Regions from separate parts of the Streptomyces sp. NPDC059788 genome, predicted to be linked through region 4. Evidence: riboswitches for the same ligand, from Rfam matches in the RefSeq annotation. Region 4 holds a riboswitch; each other region holds the start of a gene.
The links. A riboswitch is a leader RNA that binds a small molecule or an ion and turns the genes downstream of it on or off. The one in region 4 is predicted to bind cobalamin.

Region 1 (4,996 bases), on a different contig from region 4:
GCAGGGGTCGGGCAGCGGGCCGTGCTCCAGGGTGTCGGCGGCGACGTGCCCGGCGAGGTGGTGCACCCCGTACAGCGGCACGCCCAGCCCGTACGCCAGACCCTTGGCGCCGGCCAGGCCGACCTGGAGGGCGCCCGACAGGCCGGGGCCGGTGGTCACGGCCACCGCGCCGATGTCGGACATGGTCAGGCCCGCGTCGTCGAGGGCGCGGCGGACCACCGGCGTCAGGGAGTGCACGTGCGCGCGGGCCGCGATCTCCGGTACGACGCCGCCGTAGCGCGCGTGCTCGTCCATGCTGGACGCCACCGCGTGCCCGAGCAGCTTCCCGTCCCGGACCAGGCCTGCCCCGGTCTCGTCGCAGGAGGACTCGATCCCCAGCACCACTGGAGAGCCTGGAGATGCCACGGCACCGCTCCTTCGTCACCGGTCTCGTTATTGCAACCCATGTGCAACACCACGTCTCGAACCAGGATACGGCGGTACGTACGGGGCCGGGTGAGGATTATGGGGGGCCGCCCTGGCCGGGGGCGGAGAGCGGCCCGGTACCGACGGCCCCGGCGGTCATGAGACCGAGGGGTGCGGCCCTGGCGGTCTTGAGGCCGAGGGGTACGGCCCTGGCGGTCTTGAGACCGAGGGGTACGGCCCTGACGGTCGTGGCCCCGACGGTCACGCCCCCCGGGGGACACGGCCCCGACGGTCACGCCCCCGGAGGACACGCCCCCGCGGAAACCGCCTCCCCGCCGAGTTCCCCCGTGACCCGGACGTTCCACCGCCCGTCCCGCCCGCTCAGCACGGTCAGGGCCAGCGGCGGTACGTCCACCCGCCAGAAGGACGAGGGCGGAGCCCCCAGGGCGCACACCACGGACGCACGTACGACGTCCGGCTCCACTACGGCCACGACCCGGCCGCCCTCCGCCGCGAGGCCCGCCAGCCAGTCCGTCACCCGGCCGAGCAGCCGTGTGAGCGTTTCGCCGCCGTGCGGCGCGCTGTCCGGGCCGGACAGCCAGGCCGTGACTGCCGCGGGTTCGGCGGCCAGCACCTCGTCCAGCGTCCGGCCCTGCCAGCGGCCCATCGCGCACCCCGCCGCGCCCGCGTCCGGGACCGCCCGCAGACCGAGTGCCTCCGCCGTCTCCCGGCAGCGCGCGGAAGGGGAGGTCAGGGCCCGGTCGGCGGGCAGCGCGGCGGCAGTGGCGCGTACGGCGCGGGCGCGGCGCAGCCCGCCGGGCGTCAGCGGCTCGTCGGCCGGGAAGCGCACCGCGCGCAGGGCGTCGTCGAAGGCCGGTGAGACCAACATCACCCGAGTTGTCATGCGCACCTCTCCCGACCAGGGAAACCTGAGGGCGCACAAGGCAACCAGCGGGGCGCTCGCCCGCCGCCGTGCGCCTTTCCGGTGGCCCGGGGGCTCTTGGCCCGGCCTCCGCCACGCGGTACGTTCCCGATGATTATTGACGATGACATGACGGAAGCCGGTGGAATTCCGGCGCGGTCGCGCCACTGTGAGCCCGGACCGGTCCCGTACGGGGCCACCGGACGAGCCAGACCCGTCCTGTCGTCCCGACTCCCCGACCGGGACGCGAGTTCCCCAGGAGGTTCTGTCATGGCCCAGTCCGTCGCACCGCCGACCACCGGCCCCGCCGCACCCGCCACCCTCCCCGTCAGGACGGTCCTGCCGTGGGCGGTCTTCGGCGGCATCCTCATGCTCGTCCTGCTCTACTTCGTCGGCGCCGAACAGGGCGCCACCGCACTGCTCTCCGGCACCGACGTGCACGAGTGGGTCCACGACGGACGCCACCTGCTCGGCTTCCCCTGCCACTGACCGGGGGAATGTCGTACATGAACTCCGTCACCGTCAGATCCCTCCTGGTGCGCGGCATGGCGGCCGGCCTCGCCGCCGGCCTGCTCGCCCTGCTCGTCGCCTACCTGCTGGGCGAGCCCCAGGTCGACGCCGCCATCGCCTTCGAGGACGCACACGCCCACGAACACGAGGCGGAGGTCGTCAGCCGTACGGTGCAGTCCACCGCGGGCCTGGCCACCGGCGTCCTGGTGTACGGCGTCGCGCTCGGCGGCATCGCCGCCCTCGCCTACTGCTTCGCGCTGGGCCGCGCCGGCCGCTTCGGCCCCCGCGCCACCGCCCTGCTGCTCTCCGGCGCCGCCTTCGCCGCGGTCTACCTCGTACCGTTCCTGAAATACCCGGCCAACCCGCCGTCCGTCGGCGACCCCGACTCCATCGGCAAGCGCACCGCGCTGTACTTCCTGATGATCGCCCTCAGCGTGCTGCTGACCGTCGCCGCCGTCATCCTCGGCAAGCGGCTCGCACCCCGCCTGGGCACCTGGTACGCGACGGTCGCCGCCCTGGCCGCCTTCGCCGTGGCCGTCGGACTCGCCTACGCCTTCCTGCCGGCCGTCAACGAACTCCCCGCCGACTTCCCCGCCTTGCTGCTGTGGAAGTTCCGGGTCTCCGCGCTCGCCGTCCAGCTCGTTCTGTGGGCCGCCTTCGGCCTGCTGTTCGGTGAACTGGCGGAACGGGTTGTTCGGGCGCGGCGGGGTGCTGCTGTGGGTGGTGCGGATGGTGCACGTGGTGAGGGTGGTTCGGGTGGGGGTGTGGTGTCTTCGGTGCGCTGATGGGGGCGCTTGAGGTTCGACAGCGGGGGAGCTTCCGGTACGGGGCGGGGGCGCTTCCGGTACGGGGGATGGGGGCCGCTTCCGGTACGGGGGCGGCGTTGGGGGCCGGGCCCTTCGGGGGCTGGGTTCGCGGAATCCGGCCCCGTCCAGGCCGGCCTCAGGCCCGTCAGGCTCCGCCCCCCTAAGAGCCCCCCAAAGCCCCGCCCTAAGCCCGTCAGACCCGCCTCAAGCCCATCAGACTCGCGCGATGCCCCGCCCCAAGCCCGTCAGGCTCCGCCTCAAGCAGTCCGCAGCCCCTGGCCCGCAGCCCGCAGCCCCCGCATCCCGTCAATCCGGAAGAGCCAGCAGCAGCGTCCACCAGGGGCCCCGGTCGGCGGTACCGCTGTTGACCCCCACTCCCGCGTGCCGGAACGTGCAGTCGGCCAGCACCACCCGGTGCTCCGGACTGCGCGCCCACGCCCGGACCACCTCGGCGGCCCCGCGCTGGCCGCGCGCGATGTTCTCGCCCGCCCGGCGCCAGTCGTACCCGACCGCCGAGAGCCGGCTGCCGGGCCCCGAGCCGCCGCGCTCCCGGTGGGAGAGCGAGCCGTCGCGCGCCATGTGGTCGCTGTGCCGCTGCGCGGCCCTCGTGACCGTACGGTGCGCCCGTACGGGACGGCATCCGGCCCTCGCCCGCTCGCGGTTGACCAGCCGGACGACGGCCGCCCGGGTCGCTTCGACGTCCCGGGGGACATGGGCGGCGCCCGGCGCCCGGACCGCGCGTTCCTTCCGAGCGGCGTGTGGCGCCAGGGCCGCCCGCGCGGCGTGTTCCGCGTGGGCCGCCCGCGTGGCGTCCGGCAGCCCCGGGCGCGCGCCCGCAGGCGTCGCGAGGGCGGGCCCGCCCACCGTCAGCCCCGTCAGGACCAGCACCGCCGCCACCGCCCGTACGCCGTACCACCCGGCCCTCCGGCCCGCGCCACGCCCGCCCGCGCCCCTGCCCGCACTTCCACCCATTCGGCCCCTGTTCCTCGACTGTCCTCGGCTGTCATCGACCGTCCTCGACTGCCTTCGGCCACCGTTAGACCGTCCACCGGATGCCGCACGGCAGCCGAACGGCTGCCGGTGCCGCGTCGGCACCGGACCCGGACCGATCCCCGGCCCGAAGCCGATCTCCGGCCCGAAGCCGATCTCCGGCCTGGAGCCGACCCGTTCCCCGGCCCGGAGACAGTCTTGCCGTCCCCGCCCCCGTCTCTGTCGCCCGCGGCCGATACCCGACCCGTTCGGCTGTACGGCACGCCCGCCCCGCTGACGTACGCCAGATCCACCCCCACCCGGAACGGGTACCCGCCCGCACATGGCCACCGCGGAAGCTCTCGTCCACGACCCCGACGGGCTGCTGATCTGCGAGGCAGGCCGCATCACCGCCGCGGGCCCGTACGCCGTCCTCCGCGACCGGCTGCCGGCCGGCACCGAACCCGTCCACTACCCCGGCCACCTGATCACCGCGGGCTTCGCCGACGCCGACACGCACTACGCGCGGAAGGAGGCAGGCCAGGGGTAGGGCGTGTCGGCTACCGGTGACGGGAAGGGGCCACCCGCTACAGCTGAGGAACCTTCCGCGCGTCGCAGCTCTCCGCCGAGGCGAAATACCGGCCCAGCCAGGCGCGCCGCCGGTCGTCGTCCATCGACGCGAGATGGCGAAGGGCCCGTTCGCCCTCCTCGGCCGCGGCGACGGACTCCTTGTCGCCCCGCTCCCGGAGCACCCGTGCCCAGGCCGCCCGACGGCGGTCGCCGAGTCCGTTGGAGACCAGCCAGTCCTGTACGGCCGCGTCGACGCGGCCGAACGGAGCGGCGCCGCCGCACTCACGGCGCCCGGCCAGCCCGGCCGCGGCCTCCCAGGCGTACCGCTCCGGATCGGTCAGTTCGCCCCGTACGACGCTCTGTCCCAGGAAGAGCTGCGGCAGGTCGGCCTCGTCGCGGCGCGACTGGCGCGGCAGCCCCTCGAAGCGGACCGGACCGTTCGGGACCCCGGCCAGTCGGCCCGTGACGCCCGACAGGGCCCGGGAGACCTGCGGCAGCAGATCCGCGTCCAGGGCGCTGACGCACACCTGAGGCGACCCGCCGTCGCACACCTGGCGCCCGGCAGCCGGGTCCGGGCGCCACGCGCCGTCTCCCACCCGTACGAGGGACACGGCAGCGCACACCGCGACGGCCAGCGGAAGCAGCGCGGCCCACCGGCGACGCGCCGGGCTTGCGGCGTACGCGAGGACCACGGCCAGGGCGAGCCCGCCCGTCCACCCGGCCATCGCCACCGGCTGCCACCAGACGGGCAGTTCTTCGCCGACACCGGCCTCGACGGACGGGCTAACGAAGCGCACCGCCGAGGCCCGGTATG
Region 2 (4,996 bases), on a different contig from region 4:
GGCCTGGCCACCGAGGTTGCCCTCGGTGCCGACCTCGCGGGCCACCCGCGTGACCTCGTCGGCGAACGCCGAGAGCTGGTCCACCATCGTGTTGATGGTGCTCTTCAGCTCCAGGATCTCGCCCCGGGCGTCCACGGTGATCTTCTGCGACAGATCGCCCTGGGCCACGGAGGTCGCGACCGCCGCGATCGAGCGCACCTGCGACGTGAGGTTCCCGGCCATGAAGTTGACCGAGTCCGTCAGGTCACGCCACGTACCGCCCACGCCGGGCACCTGCGCCTGCCCGCCGAGCCGGCCCTCGGTACCGACCTCGCGCGCGACGCGGGTGACCTCGTCGGCGAACGCCGAGAGCTGGTCCACCATCGTGTTGATGGTCGTCTTCAGCTCCAGGATCTCGCCCCGGGCGTCCACGGTGATCTTCTGCGACAGATCGCCCCGGGCGACCGCGGTGGTGACCTGCGCGATGTTGCGCACCTGCGACGTCAGATTCCCGGCCATGAAGTTGACCGAGTCGGTCAGATCCCGCCACGTACCGCCCACGCCGGGCACCTCGGCCTGCCCGCCGAGCCGGCCCTCGCTGCCGGCCTCCCGGGCCACCCTCGTGACCTCGTCCGCGAACGCCGACAGCTGGTCCACCATCGTGTTGACGGTGTTCTTCAGCTCCAGGATCTCGCCCTGCGCATCGACATCGATCTTCTGCGACAGATCACCCCGGGCCACCGCGGTGGCCACCTGCGCGATGTCGCGCACCTGGGTGGTGAGGTTGCCGGCCATCACGTTGACCGAGTCGGTCAGGTCCGCCCAGGTGCCGGAGACGCCCGGGACCTCGGCCTGGCCGCCGAGCCGGCCCTCGCTGCCGACCTCGCGGGCCACCCGGGTCACTTCCGAGGTGAACTGGGACAGTTGGTCGACCATGCCGTTGAAGACGGTCGCGATCTCACCGAGCAGCCCGTCGGCCCCGTCCGGCAGGCGCGTACCGAAGTTTCCGTCGCGTACGGCCGTGAGCCCCGCGAGCAGCTGTCGCAGCTCCGGTTCCCCGACCCTTTCTCCCGTACGCGCCGACTTCGTCCGCACCGCCGGACGCGCGCTCCCGCCCGCCGTCTCAGCAGCCATGACCCAACCTCGTTCCACTTACCGGACCCCCTGCGCAAGGCACGACGGCGCTGTGGCTCCTGCTTCGGAAGGCGCGCACACCTGTGCCTCACGCCGACACCTCGTGACCTTGCCGCACGGCAAGTACCGGCAAGACTACCCCTGGGCATCACAACGGAAGACATGACGACCTCACTTTTCGGGTCCGTCCGCCGCGCCGGGGCCCCGGGCGGTAATGCCCGTGTGGACGCGGGAATTCACCTCCCACAGGTTCGATCACGATCCGGGGGCCGCTGCCGTACTCACGGGGAAGCGCGCAGCCAGTCGTCGAAGCGGATCGCGGCCGTCCGGGCACGGCCCTCGTCGGGGACGAGGCTGCGCTCCGCCAGCTCGGAGCCGAAGTAGCGGGCGTGCGGATCGGGCACGACCTCGCGCGGGTCGTGCCACGCGCGCAGCGCTCGGGCGACCAGCTCGTCGAAGCGGAACCGCTCGGGCCCGGCCACCTCGACCACGCCCTTCAGCGGGGCGGCCCCGGCGGCCCCTGCCACCGCTTCGGCGACGTCCTCGGCCGCCATGGGCTGGAAGAGCACCGGCGGCACACGCACGAGGTCGCCCTCGGTGGCGGCATCGGCGATGCCCCTGACGAACTCGTAGAACTGCGTCGCCCGGACGATCGAGTAGGGGACCGCCCCTTGGGTGATCAGCCGCTCCTGGGCCGCCTTCGCCCTGAAGTACCCGTTGCCGGGCAGGCCGTCGATGCCGACGATCGACAGCGCCAGGTGGTGCGACACGCCCGCCGCCGCTTCGGCGGCCAGCAGGTTGCGGGTGGAGGTGGTGAAGAACTCCAGCACAGCCGACTCCTCGAAGGACGGCGAGTTGGACACGTCCACGACCACCCGGGCTCCGGCCAGCGCGGCGTCCAGGCCCTCGCCGGTGAGGGTGTCGACGCCCGTGCCGGGCGCGGCGGCCACCGCCTCGTGCCCACGGCCGGCGAGCTTGGCGACCACCTTGCCGCCGATGAGGCCGGTGCCTCCGATGACCACGATCTTCACGTCGCGTCCTCCTCGCTCCGGGGTGACCACGCGTCAGGACTGCCGGGTCACGCGGCTGCGCGCGCCACTGCGGTTCCTCGTCGGCGGCCAGACGTACATGGGCCGCTCCGGCACGTCCTCACGTACGCGTTCTCCGGGGTGGCCGGAGGGCTTCCATTGTTCAGCGCCCCGGCACGCCCGGTGAGCGCCGATCCGGACACACCTCCGGCATCCCGCGGGCCGTTCCCGCGCAGGTCGCGCGGCCCGGGGCCGCACCCGTGTCCCATTTCACGTACCGCCATGTGAACAAGGGTGTCCGCGCGGGGCGTGATCGATCTACTCTGGGCGGTGCAGCTGGTTCGCCCTGCCCGCCAGGCAGACGCGTCGTAAGAGGGAACCCGGTGGGAATCCGGGACTGCCCCGCAGCGGTGAGCGGGAACGACCGCCGTCATACGCACTGGATCCGGGCCGCGGATCCGGGAAGCGACGGCCAGTAGGGGCCCGCCGGGAGCACCCGGCAGGCGCGCCCGCGAGTCCGAAGACCTGCCCGTTGCCCGGGTACGCCCACGCGTACGCGGACACCTCCGGTGACCTTCGAGGGCGGGTCGGCGTGTCACAGCAGGCGGGCATGGGCGTCCTCAGGCGCCCTTCGGTCCGCCCGATGCGTCACACCTTCGCGTTCTCGTCCCGTCACCGGGGCTCGGAGAAGATCACGCTCGCGAAGGAGAGTTCCGTGACAGCGAAGCCCGCAGCCGCGGCAGCACGGGCCACCGTGTACGGCTACCCCCGCCAGGGACAGCACCGGGAACTGAAGAAGGCCGTCGAGGGCTACTGGAAGGGCCGCGTCACCGCGGACGCCCTGCTGGAGACCGCCCGGGACCTGCGCCGTTCGAACTGGCGGCAACTGGCCGACGCCGGCCTCCACGAGGTGCCGACCGGCGACTTCTCGTACTACGACCACGTGCTGGACACCAGCGTCATGGTCGGCGCCGTCCCGGAACGGCACCGCGCCGCCGTCGCGGCCGACCCCCTGGACGGCTACTTCGCGATGGCGCGCGGCACGCAGGACGTGGCGCCGCTGGAGATGACCAAGTGGTTCGACACCAACTACCACTACCTGGTGCCGGAGCTGGGCCCGGACACGGTCTTCGCCGCGGACTCCGGCAAGCAGGTCGGCGAGCTGCAAGAAGCGCTCGCCCTCGGTCACACCCCGCGCCCGGTCCTGGTCGGCCCGGTCACCTACCTCCTGCTCGCCAAGCCCGCCCCCGGCGTCGCCGCCGACTTCGACCCGCTGACCCTGCTCGACCGGCTCCTGCCCGTCTACGCGGAGGTCCTGGCCGACCTGCGCGCGGCGGGCGCCACCTGGGCGCAGCTGGACGAGCCCGCCCTGGTGCAGGACCGCACCCCGGCCGAACTCAACGCCGCCGAGCGCGCCTACCGCGACCTCGGCGCTCTCACCGACCGGCCGAAGCTGCTGGTCGCCTCGTACTTCGACCAGCTCGGCGAGGCTCTTCCGGTGCTGGCCAAGGCCCCCGTCGAGGGTCTGGCGCTGGACTTCACCGAGGCCGCCGCGGGGCATCTGGACGCGCTCGCCGCCGTGGGCGGGCTGCCCGGCAAGCGCCTGGTCGCCGGTGTCGTCAACGGCCGCAACATCTGGATCAACGACTTCGAGAAGTCGCTGGGCACGCTCGGGACGCTGCTGGGCCTGGCCGACCGGGTCGACGTGGCCGCCTCCTGCTCCCTGCTGCACGTTCCGCTCGACGCCACCGCCGAGCGGGACATCGACCCGCAGGTCCTGCGCTGGCTCGCGTTCGCCCGGCAGAAGACCGCCGAGATCGCCACGCTCGCCCGCGGACTCGCGCAGGGCACCGACACGATCGCCGCCGAACTGGCCGCCAACCGCGCCGACCTGGCGTCCCGCGCCGGTTCCGCGATCACCCACGACCCCGCCGTACGCGACCGCGCCGCCGCCGTCACCGACGCCGACGGCCGCCGTTCGGCCCCGTACGGGGAGCGGGCCGCCGCCCAGCGGGCCCACCTCGGCCTGCCCCTGCTGCCGACCACCACCATCGGCTCGTTCCCGCAGACCGCCGAGCTGCGCACCGCCCGCGCCGATCTGCGCGCGGGCCGCATCGACGCGGCGGGGTACGAGGAGCGCATCAGGACCGAGATCCGCGACGTCCTCGCCTTCCAGGAGAAGGCGGGCATCGACGTCCTCGTGCACGGCGAGCCCGAACGCAACGACATGGTGCAGTACTTCGCCGAGCAGCTGACCGGCTACCTCGCCACGCAGCACGGCTGGGTCCAGTCGTACGGCACGCGCTACGTCCGGCCGCCGGTCCTCGCCGGTGACATCTCGCGGCCCGAGCCGATGACGGTGCGCTGGACGCAGTACGCGCAGTCGCTCACCGACCGGCCCGTCAAGGGCATGCTGACGGGCCCGGTCACCATGCTCGCCTGGTCGTTCGTCCGCGACGACCAGCCGCTCGGCGACACCGCCCGCCAGGTGGCGCTGGCCCTGCGCGACGAGGTCGGGGACCTGGAGGCGGCCGGCACCTCGGTCATCCAGGTGGACGAGCCGGCCCTGCGCGAGACGCTGCCGCTGCGCGCCGCCGGCCGCGCCGCCTATCTCGCCTGGGCCACCGAGGCGTTCCGCCTCACCACCGGCGGGGTGCGGGACCGTACCCAGATCCACACGCACATGTGCTACGCCGAGTTCGGTGACATCGTCCAGGCCATCGACGACCTCGACGCCGACGTCATCAGCCTGGAGGCCGCCCGCTCGCACATGCAGGTGGCGCGCGAACTGGCCGGGCACGGCTACCCGCGGGAGGCGGGCCCCGGCGTGTACGACATCCACTCCCCCCGCGTGC
Region 3 (4,996 bases), on a different contig from region 4:
ACCTGTTGCTCAAGCACTACCGCGGCGCCCCGGCCCCGGCCAACTGCGTTCCCATGAGCCGGTGGACGCCGGAGGAGGTCTCGGCCCACATGAAGTACATGCAGGACTTCGCGGACCGGCTGGAGAAGACCGGCGAGTTCGTCGACGGCCAGGCGCTCGCCCCCGAGGGGACGTTCGTCCGGTACGACGGCGAGGGGCGCCCGCCGGTCACCGACGGCCCGTTCGCCGAGACCAAGGACCTCATCGCCGGCTGGATGGTGATCGACGTCGACAGCTACGAGCGCGCCGTCGAGCTGGCCGGGGAGCTGTCGGCCGCCCCCGGCGCGGGCGGGAAGCCGATCCACGAGTGGCTGGAGCTGCGCCCCTTCCTCGCCGCGCCGCCCACCATCACGGAGTGACCCCGGAGGTGGACGAGAGCCTGCTCCGGAGCCTCACGCCGGGCGTGCTCGGCATCCTCGTCCGCCGCGGAGCCGACTTCGCGGCGGCCGAGGACGCCGTACAGGACGCGCTGGTCGAGGCGGTCCGCGCCTGGCCGGCCGACCCTCCACGGGACCCGAAGGGCTGGCTGGTCACCGTGGCCTGGCGCCGGTTCCTCGACGCGACCCGGGCGGACGCCGCCCGCCGCCGGCGTGAGGACCTCGTCGACGAGGAGCCCCCGCCCGGTCCCGCGCCCGCCGCGGACGACACGCTCCAGCTCTACTTCCTGTGCGCCCACCCCTCGCTGACACCGTCGTCGGCGGTCGCGCTCACACTGCGCGCCGTCGGCGGTCTCACCACCCGCCAGATCGCCCAGGCCTATCTGGTGCCGGAGGCGACCATGGCGCAGCGGATCAGCCGGGCCAAGCGCACCGTGTCGGGCGTGCGCTTCGACCGGCCCGGCGACGTGGCCACCGTGCTGCGCGTCCTCTACCTGGTCTTCAACGAGGGCTACTCCGGCGACGTGGACCTGGCCGCCGAGGCCGTCCGGCTCACCCGGCGGCTCGCCGCCTCGATCGACCACCCCGAAGTGGCGGGGCTGCTGGCCCTCATGCTGCTCCACCACGCCCGGCGCGCCGCCCGGACCGCTCCCGACGGCGGCCTGGTGCCGCTCGCCGGGCAGGACCGCGGCCGGTGGGACACCGGGGCGATCGCCGAGGGCATCGGCGTCCTGCAGGCGGCCCTCGCCCGCGACCGGCTGGGCGAGTTCCAGGTCCAGGCCGCCATCGCGGCCCTGCACGCCGACGCGCCCACCGCCGAGGAGACCGACTGGGTGCAGATCGTCGAGTGGTACGACGAACTCGTGCGGCTGACCGGCAGTCCGGTGGTCCGGCTCAACCGCGCGGTGGCCGTGGGCGAGGCCGACGGCCCGCGCGCCGGCCTGGCGGCACTCGCGGCCCTGGACGCCGCCCTGCCCCGCCACGCGGCGGTGGCGGCCTACCTCCACGAACGCGACGGCGACCTGCCGACAGCGGCGCGGCTCTACGCCGAGGCGGCCCGAAAAGCCCCCAACCTCGCCGAACGCAACCACCTGACCCTGCAGGCCGCCCGGCTCAACGTCCGCCTGGGGCGGTGAGGGGTCCGGGTGGGCCGGGTCACGAAGCACCCCCTGGACTTACTAGGACGTCCAACTATATCTTCGTGACCAAGGCCCGCGGTGCAGGGAAGCCGGTGTGAATCCGGCGTGGTCCCGCCACTGTGACCGGGGAGTGCGACGCCGAGCAACACGCCACTGACGAGAACGAGGTCGGGAAGGCGGGCGGCGCGCGGTGATCCGGAAGCCAGGATACCGGCCGCGGGTGTTGTTCCGTGTTGTCCACGAGGATGGAGCAGACACGCATGGCATCGGTGCGTATCCACAGCCCAGGTGATCCGGTCCGGCCCGCGGCACCGCCCGCGCGCTGACGGTTCCACGCCTTCGCGTCCCACGGCCCCGCCACGGTCCGCGCGCCCTCGCGCCGCCCGTGTGCCCCGCCGTGCCATCCCCGGACCTCACCTGACGAGAGCAGGCTCCCATGGCCCGTGAACTGACCCATTTCATCGGCGGCAAGCACACACCGGGAACTTCGGGTGCTTACGGCGACGTGTACGACCCCAACACCGGCACCGTGCAGGCCCGGGTCCCGCTCGCGGACCGGGCCCAGACGACGGCCGCGATCGCCGACGCGGCGGCGGCCCAGCCGGAGTGGGGCGAGTGGAACCCGCAGCGGCGCGCCCGGGTGCTGCTCAACTTCCTGCGCCTGGTGGAGGGAGAGCGGGAGTCGCTGGCCCGGCTGCTGTCGAGTGAGCACGGCAAGACGGTCCCGGACGCGCACGGCGACCTCCAGCGCGGCCTGGAGGTGGTGGAGTTCGCCGCGGGCATTCCGCACCTGCTCAAGGGCGAGTTCACCGACAACGCCGGGACCGGCATCGACGTGCACTCGCTGCGCCGCCCGATCGGCGTGGTGGCCGGCATCACCCCGTTCAACTTCCCCGCGATGATTCCGCTGTGGAAGGCCGCGCCGGCCATCGCCTGCGGCAACGCGTTCGTGCTCAAGCCGTCCGAGCGGGCGCCGTCCGTGCCGCTGCGGCTCGCCGAACTGTTCCTGGAGGCGGGCCTGCCGCCGGGCATCCTCAACGTCGTGCACGGCGGCAAGGAGTCGGTGGACACGCTGCTGGAGGACCCGCGCGTGGAAGCGCTCGGCTTCGTCGGCTCGACACCGATCGCCGCGCACATCTACGCGACCGCCGCCGCCCACGGAAAGCGCGCCCAGTGCTTCGGCGGCGCCAAGAACCACCTGATCGTGATGCCGGACGCCGACCTCGACCAGGCGGTGGACGCGCTGGTCGGCGCCGGGTACGGGTCGGCGGGCGAGCGCTGCATGGCGATCTCGGTCGCCGTACCGGTGGGCGAGGAGACCGCCGACGCGCTGGTGGCGCGGCTCAAGGAGCGCGTCGGCACGCTGCGCATCGGCCGCTCCGACGACCCGCACGCCGACTTCGGGCCGCTGGTGAGCCGCGACGCGCTGGACCGGGTCCGCGCCTACGTCGACCTCGGCGTCAGCGAGGGCGCCGAGCTGGTCGTCGACGGACGGGACTTCGCCCTCCCCGGCCACGAGGACGGCTTCTTCGCGGGCGCCTCGCTCTTCGACCGGGTGACGACGGACATGCGGATCTACCAGGAGGAGATCTTCGGCCCGGTGCTGTCGGTGGTCCGCGCGGCCGACTACGAGGAGGCGCTGCGGCTGCCCACGGAGCACCCGTACGGCAACGGCGTGGCGATCTTCACCCGCGACGGCGACACCGCGCGGGACTTCAGCCGCCGGGTGAACACCGGCATGGTCGGCGTGAACGTGCCGATCCCGGTGCCCGTCGCGTACCACACCTTCGGCGGCTGGAAGCGGTCCGGCTTCGGCGACCTGAACCAGCACGGCCCGGACGCGATCCGCTTCTACACCCGCACCAAGACCGTCACCTCGCGCTGGCCCTCCGGGGTCAAGGAGGGCGCGAGCTTCACCATCCCGACGATGGGCTGAGCGCGATGAGCGTCATGACCACCGCCACCTCGGCCACCTCGCTCACCGCCGACCAGCTCGCCATCGTCGAGACGACACTGGACTTCGCGCAGGAACACATCGCGCCGCACGCCGTGGCCTGGGACCAGGACAAGCACTTCCCCGTGGACGTGCTGCGCAAGGCCGCCGGGCTGGGGCTCGGCGGGATCTACGTACGGGAGGAGTGCGGCGGCTCCGCGCTGAGCCGCGCGGACGGCGTGCTCGTCTTCGAAGTACTGGCCACCGCCTGCCCGTCCATCGCGGGATATCTCTCCATCCACAACATGGTCGGATGGATGATCGACCGGTACGGCGACGACGCGCAGCGCGCCCGCTGGCTGCCCGGTCTGTGCTCGATGACGGACCTCGGCAGCTACTGCCTGACCGAGCCGGGCGCCGGTTCCGACGCGGCGGCGCTGCGTACCCGCGCGGTGCGCGACGGGGACGGCTATGTACTGACCGGCGTGAAGCAGTTCATCTCCGGGGCCGGGGCCTCGCGGGTGTACGTGGTGATGGCCCGTACCGGTGACGAAGGGCCGGGCGGCATCTCGGCGTTCGTCGTGGAGCGGGACGATCCGGGCCTGTCGTTCGGCGCCAACGAGAAGAAGATGGGCTGGAACGCGCAGCCCACCCGGCAGGTGATCCTCGACGAGGTCCGGATTCCGGCGGACCGGCGGCTCGGCGCGGAGGGCGACGGCTTCCGTATCGCGATGAGCGGCCTGAACGGCGGCCGGCTCGGCATCGCCGCCTGCTCCCTCGGCGGCGGGCAGAGCGCCCTGCACGCGGCGCAGTCCTACCTCGCGGACCGGGAGGCGTTCGGCGGGCGGCTGCTGGACGCGCAGGCGTTGCAGTTCCGGCTCGCCGACATGGCGACGGAGCTGGCCGCCGCGCGTGCGCTGGTGCGGCAGGCGGCCGAGGCGCTGGACCGCGGCGACCCGCAGGCACCGCAGCTGTGCGCGATGGCCAAACGCTTCGCCACCGACACGGGCTACTCCGTCGCCGACCGTGCGCTGCAACTGCACGGGGGCTATGGCTACCTGAGTGAATACGGCATGGAGAAGATCGTCCGCGATCTTCGGGTGCACCAGATCCTGGAAGGGACGAACGAGATCATGCGCTTGATCGTGGCCCGCGGGCTGACCGGGGCGGGAACGGGGAACGGCGCCCGCGCCGGCGCCGGAACGGGGGCCGCCCGATGACCGACGACTCCGTACTGCTGCGGACCGAGGGCCGGGCCGCGTACCTCACCCTCAACCGGCCGAAGGCCCTCAACGCCCTGGACCACCCCATGGTGCGCCGGATCGGCACGGCCCTGGCCGGATGGGAGCACGACCCCGCGGTGGAGACCGTGGTGATCACCGGCGCGGGCGGGCGCGGGCTGTGCGCGGGCGGCGACATCCGCGCCATCCACGAGGACGCGCGGACCGGCGACGGTGCGGCGTCCACCGCGTTCTGGCGGGACGAGTATCTCCTCAACGCCCGCATCG
Region 4 (4,996 bases):
CCGCGCGGGCCGACGCGACGGCGTCGGCGAGGCGGTCGGCGGGGTCGGTCAGGGGGATGGTGGTCGTCGCGGGCGCGTTGTGCCGGGTTCCCCGTACGGACACCTCGTAGGCGTCGCCGGTGGCGACGACATCGACCCACGCGCCGTGCGGGTGGCCGCAGCGCCGGGCGCAGCCCGACCAGTGGACGGGCAGTCCGGTGCCGTCCTCGGGGAGGGTGGCGGCGGCGTCCGCGCGTACGTCGGACAGGGACTTGGCGCAGCCGGGGCGGCCGGTGCAGGCGCCGAGCCCGTACCAGGGGGAGGCGGGGTCGGTGACCAGACCGGCCGTGGCCAGTTCGCGCAGTCCGGACTCGGCCGCCTCGGGAGGCAGGCCGGGCAGGACCACGCCGCGCCAGGGTGTCATACGCAGTTCGCCGGAGCCGTCCCGGGCGACGGCGGCCAGCCGCCGCAGCTGGGCGGTGGTGAGGCGGCCGAGGGGGGCGAGGAGGGAGAGGGCGGTGGTGCCGTCGGGGCCGGTGACCGGTCCCGGGCGCGGTGGGGGCGGTGCCGGGACCGGCGTGTACGGCTGGGTGTCCGGCCGGGTGTCCGGCTGCGGGAGCCGCGTACGGAGGCGGGCGCGGACCGCCGGGGCCCCGTACCCGGGCGGCAGCTCCCGTACGCGCCAGGAGCCGTTGCCCGCCTCCTGGGCGACGGAGAGGAACGCTTCGGCCGCGGTGCGGGCCGCGCGGGGCGCGTCGCGGCCGGGGAGGCGCAGGGCCTCGGTGTCGTCGCCGACGCGCAGCAGCGCCGTGCCACCGGGTTCTGCGATCAACGTCACATCGCCGCCGAGCGCGGCCACGTCGCCGCGGCCGTCGTCCAGCGCGAAGAGGAAGCGGCCGGAGAGGTCGGGTGCCGTGTCGCTCGCGCACAGGAGGAGGTCCAGCTCACGGGCCCATTCCTGGACGGGGGCCGCGCCGTCGGCGCCCTGCCCGTCCAGGCCGGCGAGCGGGGAGGCGACGATGTTGCGTACGCGTTCGTGGCGGTCGGAGGGGAGGAGGCCGGCGGCGCGCAGCAGGCCGGCGAGATCCTCCGCGCAGCCGTCGCGCAGGCCGCGCAGTTCCGCGTTGCCGCGGGAGGTGAGGGAGAGGTGGCCGTCGCCGAGGCCGTCCGCCGCTTCGGCCAGCGCCAGCGCCTGATGGGCTGTCAGCAGGCCTGCGGGCAGGCGGAGTCGGGCCAGGGAGCCGTCGGCGGCCGAGTGCAGCCGCAGGGCTCCGGGACAGGCGTCGCCGCGGGTCCGTACGCAGGCGTCACCGCGGTCCCGTGCGAGGGATTCGTCCCGATGCGGGGGTATCGCGGGGGTGGGCGGCATGGCGGCGAGCATACCGACGATGGCCTGGACGGTCCCCGCCCGGCCGTCGGCCGCAGCCCTTACTATGCAGGTCGGTGGGTCAGCTGGCCCACCGGACGCCATCGACGGCGCCAAGGGAGGAAGCCCGGTGCAAATCCGGTGCGGTCCCGCCACTGTGAGCCCGGCCACCGCCGGGCGAGCCAGGAACTCCCGCCGTCCGTGAACACCGCCCGGGGCGCGGACCCCGAGGAAGGCCAGACGCCGCCATGATCCTGCTGCTGTCGACGTCCGACACCGACCTGCTCAGCGCCCGTGCGGCCGCCGGTCCCGTGCCGTACCGGCTCGCCAACCCCGCCCGCCTCGACCTGGCGGAGCTGCCCGGCCTCCTGGAGGGCGCCGACCTGGTCGTCGTCCGGCTCCTGGGCGGTCTGCGCGCCTGGCAGGAGGGCCTGGACCAGCTCCTCGCCGCCGACCAGGCCCGGCCCGTCGTGGTGCTCACCGGCGAACAGGCGCCGGACGCGCAGCTCATGGAGGCGTCCACCGTCCCCATCGGCATCGCGGCCGAGGCGCACGCCTACCTCGCGCACGGCGGCCCCGCCAACCTGGAGCAGCTCGCCCGCTTCCTGTCCGACACCGTGCTGCTGACCGGCCACGGCTTCGAGCCGCCCGCCGCCGCGCCCTCCTGGGGCCACCTGGAGCGCTCGAAGCACCTGGCGGCGGAGGCGCGTACCGGCGCGGAGGTCGTGGCCCGTACGGACGACACGGGCGCCGCCACCGGCCCGCTGGTCGCCGTGCTCTACTACCGCGCCCACCACATGAGCGGCAACACCGGCTTCGTGGAGTCGCTGTGCGAGCGGATCGAGGAGGCCGGCGGGCGCCCGATGCCGCTGTTCGTCGCCTCGCTGCGGGCGCCCGAGCCGGAGCTGATCGACGAGCTGCGCGCCGCCGACGCGATCGTGACGACCGTGCTGGCGGCGGGCGGCACCAAGCCCGCCGAGGCCTCGGCCGGCGGCGACGACGAGTCCTGGGACGCGGGCGCGCTCGCCGGACTGGACGTGCCGATCCTCCAGGCCCTGTGCCTGACCGGGCCGCGCAGCGCCTGGGAGGAGAACGACGAGGGCCTGTCCCCGCTGGACGCGGCCAGCCAGATCGCGGTGCCCGAGTTCGACGGCCGGCTGATCACCGTCCCGTTCTCCTTCAAGGAGACCGACGAGGACGGTCTGCCGGTGTACGTCGCCGACCCCGAGCGCGCCGCCCGGGTCGCCGGCATCGCCGTACGCCACGCCCGGCTGCGCCACATCGCGCCCGCCGACAAGCGCCTGGCGCTGGTGCTGTCCGCGTACCCGACCAAGCACTCCCGCATCGGCAACGCGGTCGGTCTGGACACCCCGGCGAGCGCGGTGGCGCTGCTGCGGCGGCTTCAGGAGGAGGGCTACGACTACGGCGACGAGCCCGTGCCCGGTCTGGAGTCCGGCGTCGGCGACGAGCTGATCTACGCGCTGATCGAGGCGGGCGGCCACGACCAGGAGTGGCTGACCGAGGAGCAGCTCGCCCGCAACCCCGTCCGCATCCCGGCCGCCGACTACAAGCGCTGGTACGGCACGCTGCCGCGGGAGCTGCGCGAGCAGGTCGAGGAGCACTGGGGCCCGCCGCCCGGCGAGATGTTCGTCGACCGCAGCAAGAACCCGGACGGCGACATCGTGCTGGCCGCCCTGCGCCGCGGCAATCTGCTCATCCTCATCCAGCCGCCGCGCGGCTTCGGCGAGAACCCGATCGCGATCTACCACGACCCCGATCTGCCGCCCTCGCACCACTACCTGGCCGCCTACCGCTGGATCGCCGCCTCCCAGGAGGACGGCGGCTTCGGCGCCGACGCCATGGTGCACCTGGGCAAGCACGGCAACCTGGAGTGGCTGCCCGGCAAGAACGCCGGCCTGTCCGCCGCCTGCGGCCCGGACGCGGCCCTCGGCGACCTGCCGCTGATCTACCCGTTCCTGGTCAACGACCCGGGCGAGGGCACCCAGGCCAAGCGCCGGGTGCACGCCACGCTCGTCGACCACCTCGTGCCGCCGATGGCCCGCGCCGAGTCGTACGGCGACATCGCGCGCCTGGAGCAGCTGCTCGACGAGTACGCGGCGATCTCCGCCATGGACCCGGCCAAGCTGCCCGCCATCCGCGCCCAGATCTGGACGCTGATCCAGGCCGCCAAGCTGCACCACGACCTCGGTCTGGAGGAGCGCCCGGACGACGAGGGCTTCGACGACTTCCTGCTGCACGTCGACGGCTGGCTGTGCGAGGTCAAGGACGCGCAGATCCGCGACGGGCTGCACGTCCTCGGCGGCGCGCCCGCCGGTGAGGCGCGCGTCAACCTCGTCCTGGCGATCCTGCGCGCCCGGCAGATCTGGGGCGGTACGTCCTCGCTGCCGGGCCTGCGCGAGGCGCTGGGCCTGGACGAGTCGGCCGCGACCCGGACGAGCGCCGACGCGGTCGAGGAGCAGGCCCGCGGCCTGGTGCAGGCCATGGACGACGCGGACTGGGACCTGGCGGCCGTCGAGCGGGTCACCGCCGGGCTGCCGGAGGACCAGCGCGAGCCGGTGGCGGCGATCCTCGCCTTCGCCGCCCGCGAGGTCGTCCCGCGCCTGGCCGCCACCACCGACGAGATCGACCACGCCGTGCACGCGCTGGCCGGCGGCTTCGTCCCGGCGGGCCCGTCCGGCTCGCCGCTGCGCGGTCTGGTCAACGTCCTGCCGACCGGCCGTAACTTCTACTCGGTCGACCCCAAGGCCGTACCGAGCCGCCTCGCCTGGGAGACCGGCCAGGCGCTCGCCGACAGCCTCCTGGAGCGCTACCGCACCGACCACGGCGACTGGCCGACCTCGGTGGGGCTGTCCCTGTGGGGGACGAGCGCCATGCGGACGTCCGGTGACGACGTCGCCGAGGCCCTCGCCCTGCTCGGCGTCCGGCCCGTGTGGGACGACGCGTCGCGCCGTGTGACCGGCCTGGAGCCGATCCCCGCCGACGAACTGGGGCGTCCGCGCGTCGATGTGACGCTGCGTATCTCCGGCTTCTTCCGTGACGCGTTCCCGCACGTCATCGGCCTGCTGGACGACGCCGTACGGCTCGCCGCCGGGCTCGACGAGCCCGCCGACGTCAACTTCGTCCGCGCGCACGCCCAGGCCGACCTGGCCGCGCACGGCGACGAGCGCCGCGCCACCACCCGTATCTTCGGCTCCCGCCCCGGCACGTACGGCGCGGGCCTGCTCCAGCTCATCGACTCCCGCGACTGGCGCACCGACGCGGACCTCGCCGAGGTCTACACGGTGTGGGGCGGTTACGCGTACGGCCGCGGCCTGGAGGGCTGCCCGGCGCGCGAGGAGATGGAGACCGCTTACAAGCGGATCGCGGTGGCGGCTAAGAACACCGACACCCGCGAGCACGACATCGCCGACTCGGACGACTACTTCCAGTACCACGGCGGCATGGTCGCGACGGTGCGCGCGCTCAAGGGCACCGCGCCCGAGGCGTACATCGGCGACTCGACCCGCCCCGAGACGGTCCGCACCCGCACGCTGGTCGAGGAGACCTCCCGCGTCTTCCGTGCCCGGGTGGTCAACCCGCGCTGGATCGAGGCGATGCGCCGCCACGGCTACAAGGGCGCCTTCGAACTCG

Region 1: it holds a riboswitch for cobalamin, as region 4 does, so the genes downstream of both, ACFV57_RS11030 (CbtB domain-containing protein) here and cobN (cobaltochelatase subunit CobN) in region 4, are expected to answer to the same signal.
Region 2: it holds a riboswitch for cobalamin, as region 4 does, so the genes downstream of both, metE (5-methyltetrahydropteroyltriglutamate--homocysteine S-methyltransferase) here and cobN (cobaltochelatase subunit CobN) in region 4, are expected to answer to the same signal.
Region 3: it holds a riboswitch for cobalamin, as region 4 does, so the genes downstream of both, ACFV57_RS31760 (CoA-acylating methylmalonate-semialdehyde dehydrogenase) here and cobN (cobaltochelatase subunit CobN) in region 4, are expected to answer to the same signal.

The regions. Positions count from the first base shown of each region.
Region 1 covers NZ_JBHWHY010000010.1:11,807-16,802, reverse strand. Annotated here, with positions in the region: gene tsaD (tRNA (adenosine(37)-N6)-threonylcarbamoyltransferase complex transferase subunit TsaD) at 1-384, opposite strand, end outside; gene ACFV57_RS11035 (histidine phosphatase family protein) at 698-1,294, opposite strand; cobalamin riboswitch at 1,420-1,564, shown strand; gene ACFV57_RS11030 (CbtB domain-containing protein) at 1,598-1,816, shown strand; gene ACFV57_RS11025 (CbtA family protein) at 1,834-2,622, shown strand; gene ACFV57_RS11020 (CAP domain-containing protein) at 2,950-3,615, opposite strand; gene ACFV57_RS11015 (hypothetical protein) at 3,956-4,162, shown strand; gene ACFV57_RS11010 (hypothetical protein) at 4,200-4,996, opposite strand, start outside.
Region 2 covers NZ_JBHWHY010000001.1:112,993-117,988, reverse strand. Annotated here, with positions in the region: gene ACFV57_RS00795 (HAMP domain-containing protein) at 1-1,113, opposite strand, end outside; gene ACFV57_RS00790 (SDR family oxidoreductase) at 1,395-2,144, opposite strand; cobalamin riboswitch at 2,462-2,689, shown strand; gene metE (5-methyltetrahydropteroyltriglutamate--homocysteine S-methyltransferase) at 2,857-4,996, shown strand, end outside.
Region 3 covers NZ_JBHWHY010000044.1:37,757-42,752, reverse strand. Annotated here, with positions in the region: gene ACFV57_RS31770 (YciI family protein) at 1-398, shown strand, start outside; gene ACFV57_RS31765 (RNA polymerase sigma factor) at 407-1,552, shown strand; cobalamin riboswitch at 1,608-1,789, shown strand; gene ACFV57_RS31760 (CoA-acylating methylmalonate-semialdehyde dehydrogenase) at 1,992-3,491, shown strand; gene ACFV57_RS31755 (acyl-CoA dehydrogenase family protein) at 3,497-4,708, shown strand; gene ACFV57_RS31750 (enoyl-CoA hydratase/isomerase family protein) at 4,705-4,996, shown strand, end outside.
Region 4 covers NZ_JBHWHY010000006.1:64,166-69,161, reverse strand. Annotated here, with positions in the region: gene cobG (precorrin-3B synthase) at 1-1,360, opposite strand, end outside; cobalamin riboswitch at 1,406-1,558, shown strand; gene cobN (cobaltochelatase subunit CobN) at 1,594-4,996, shown strand, end outside.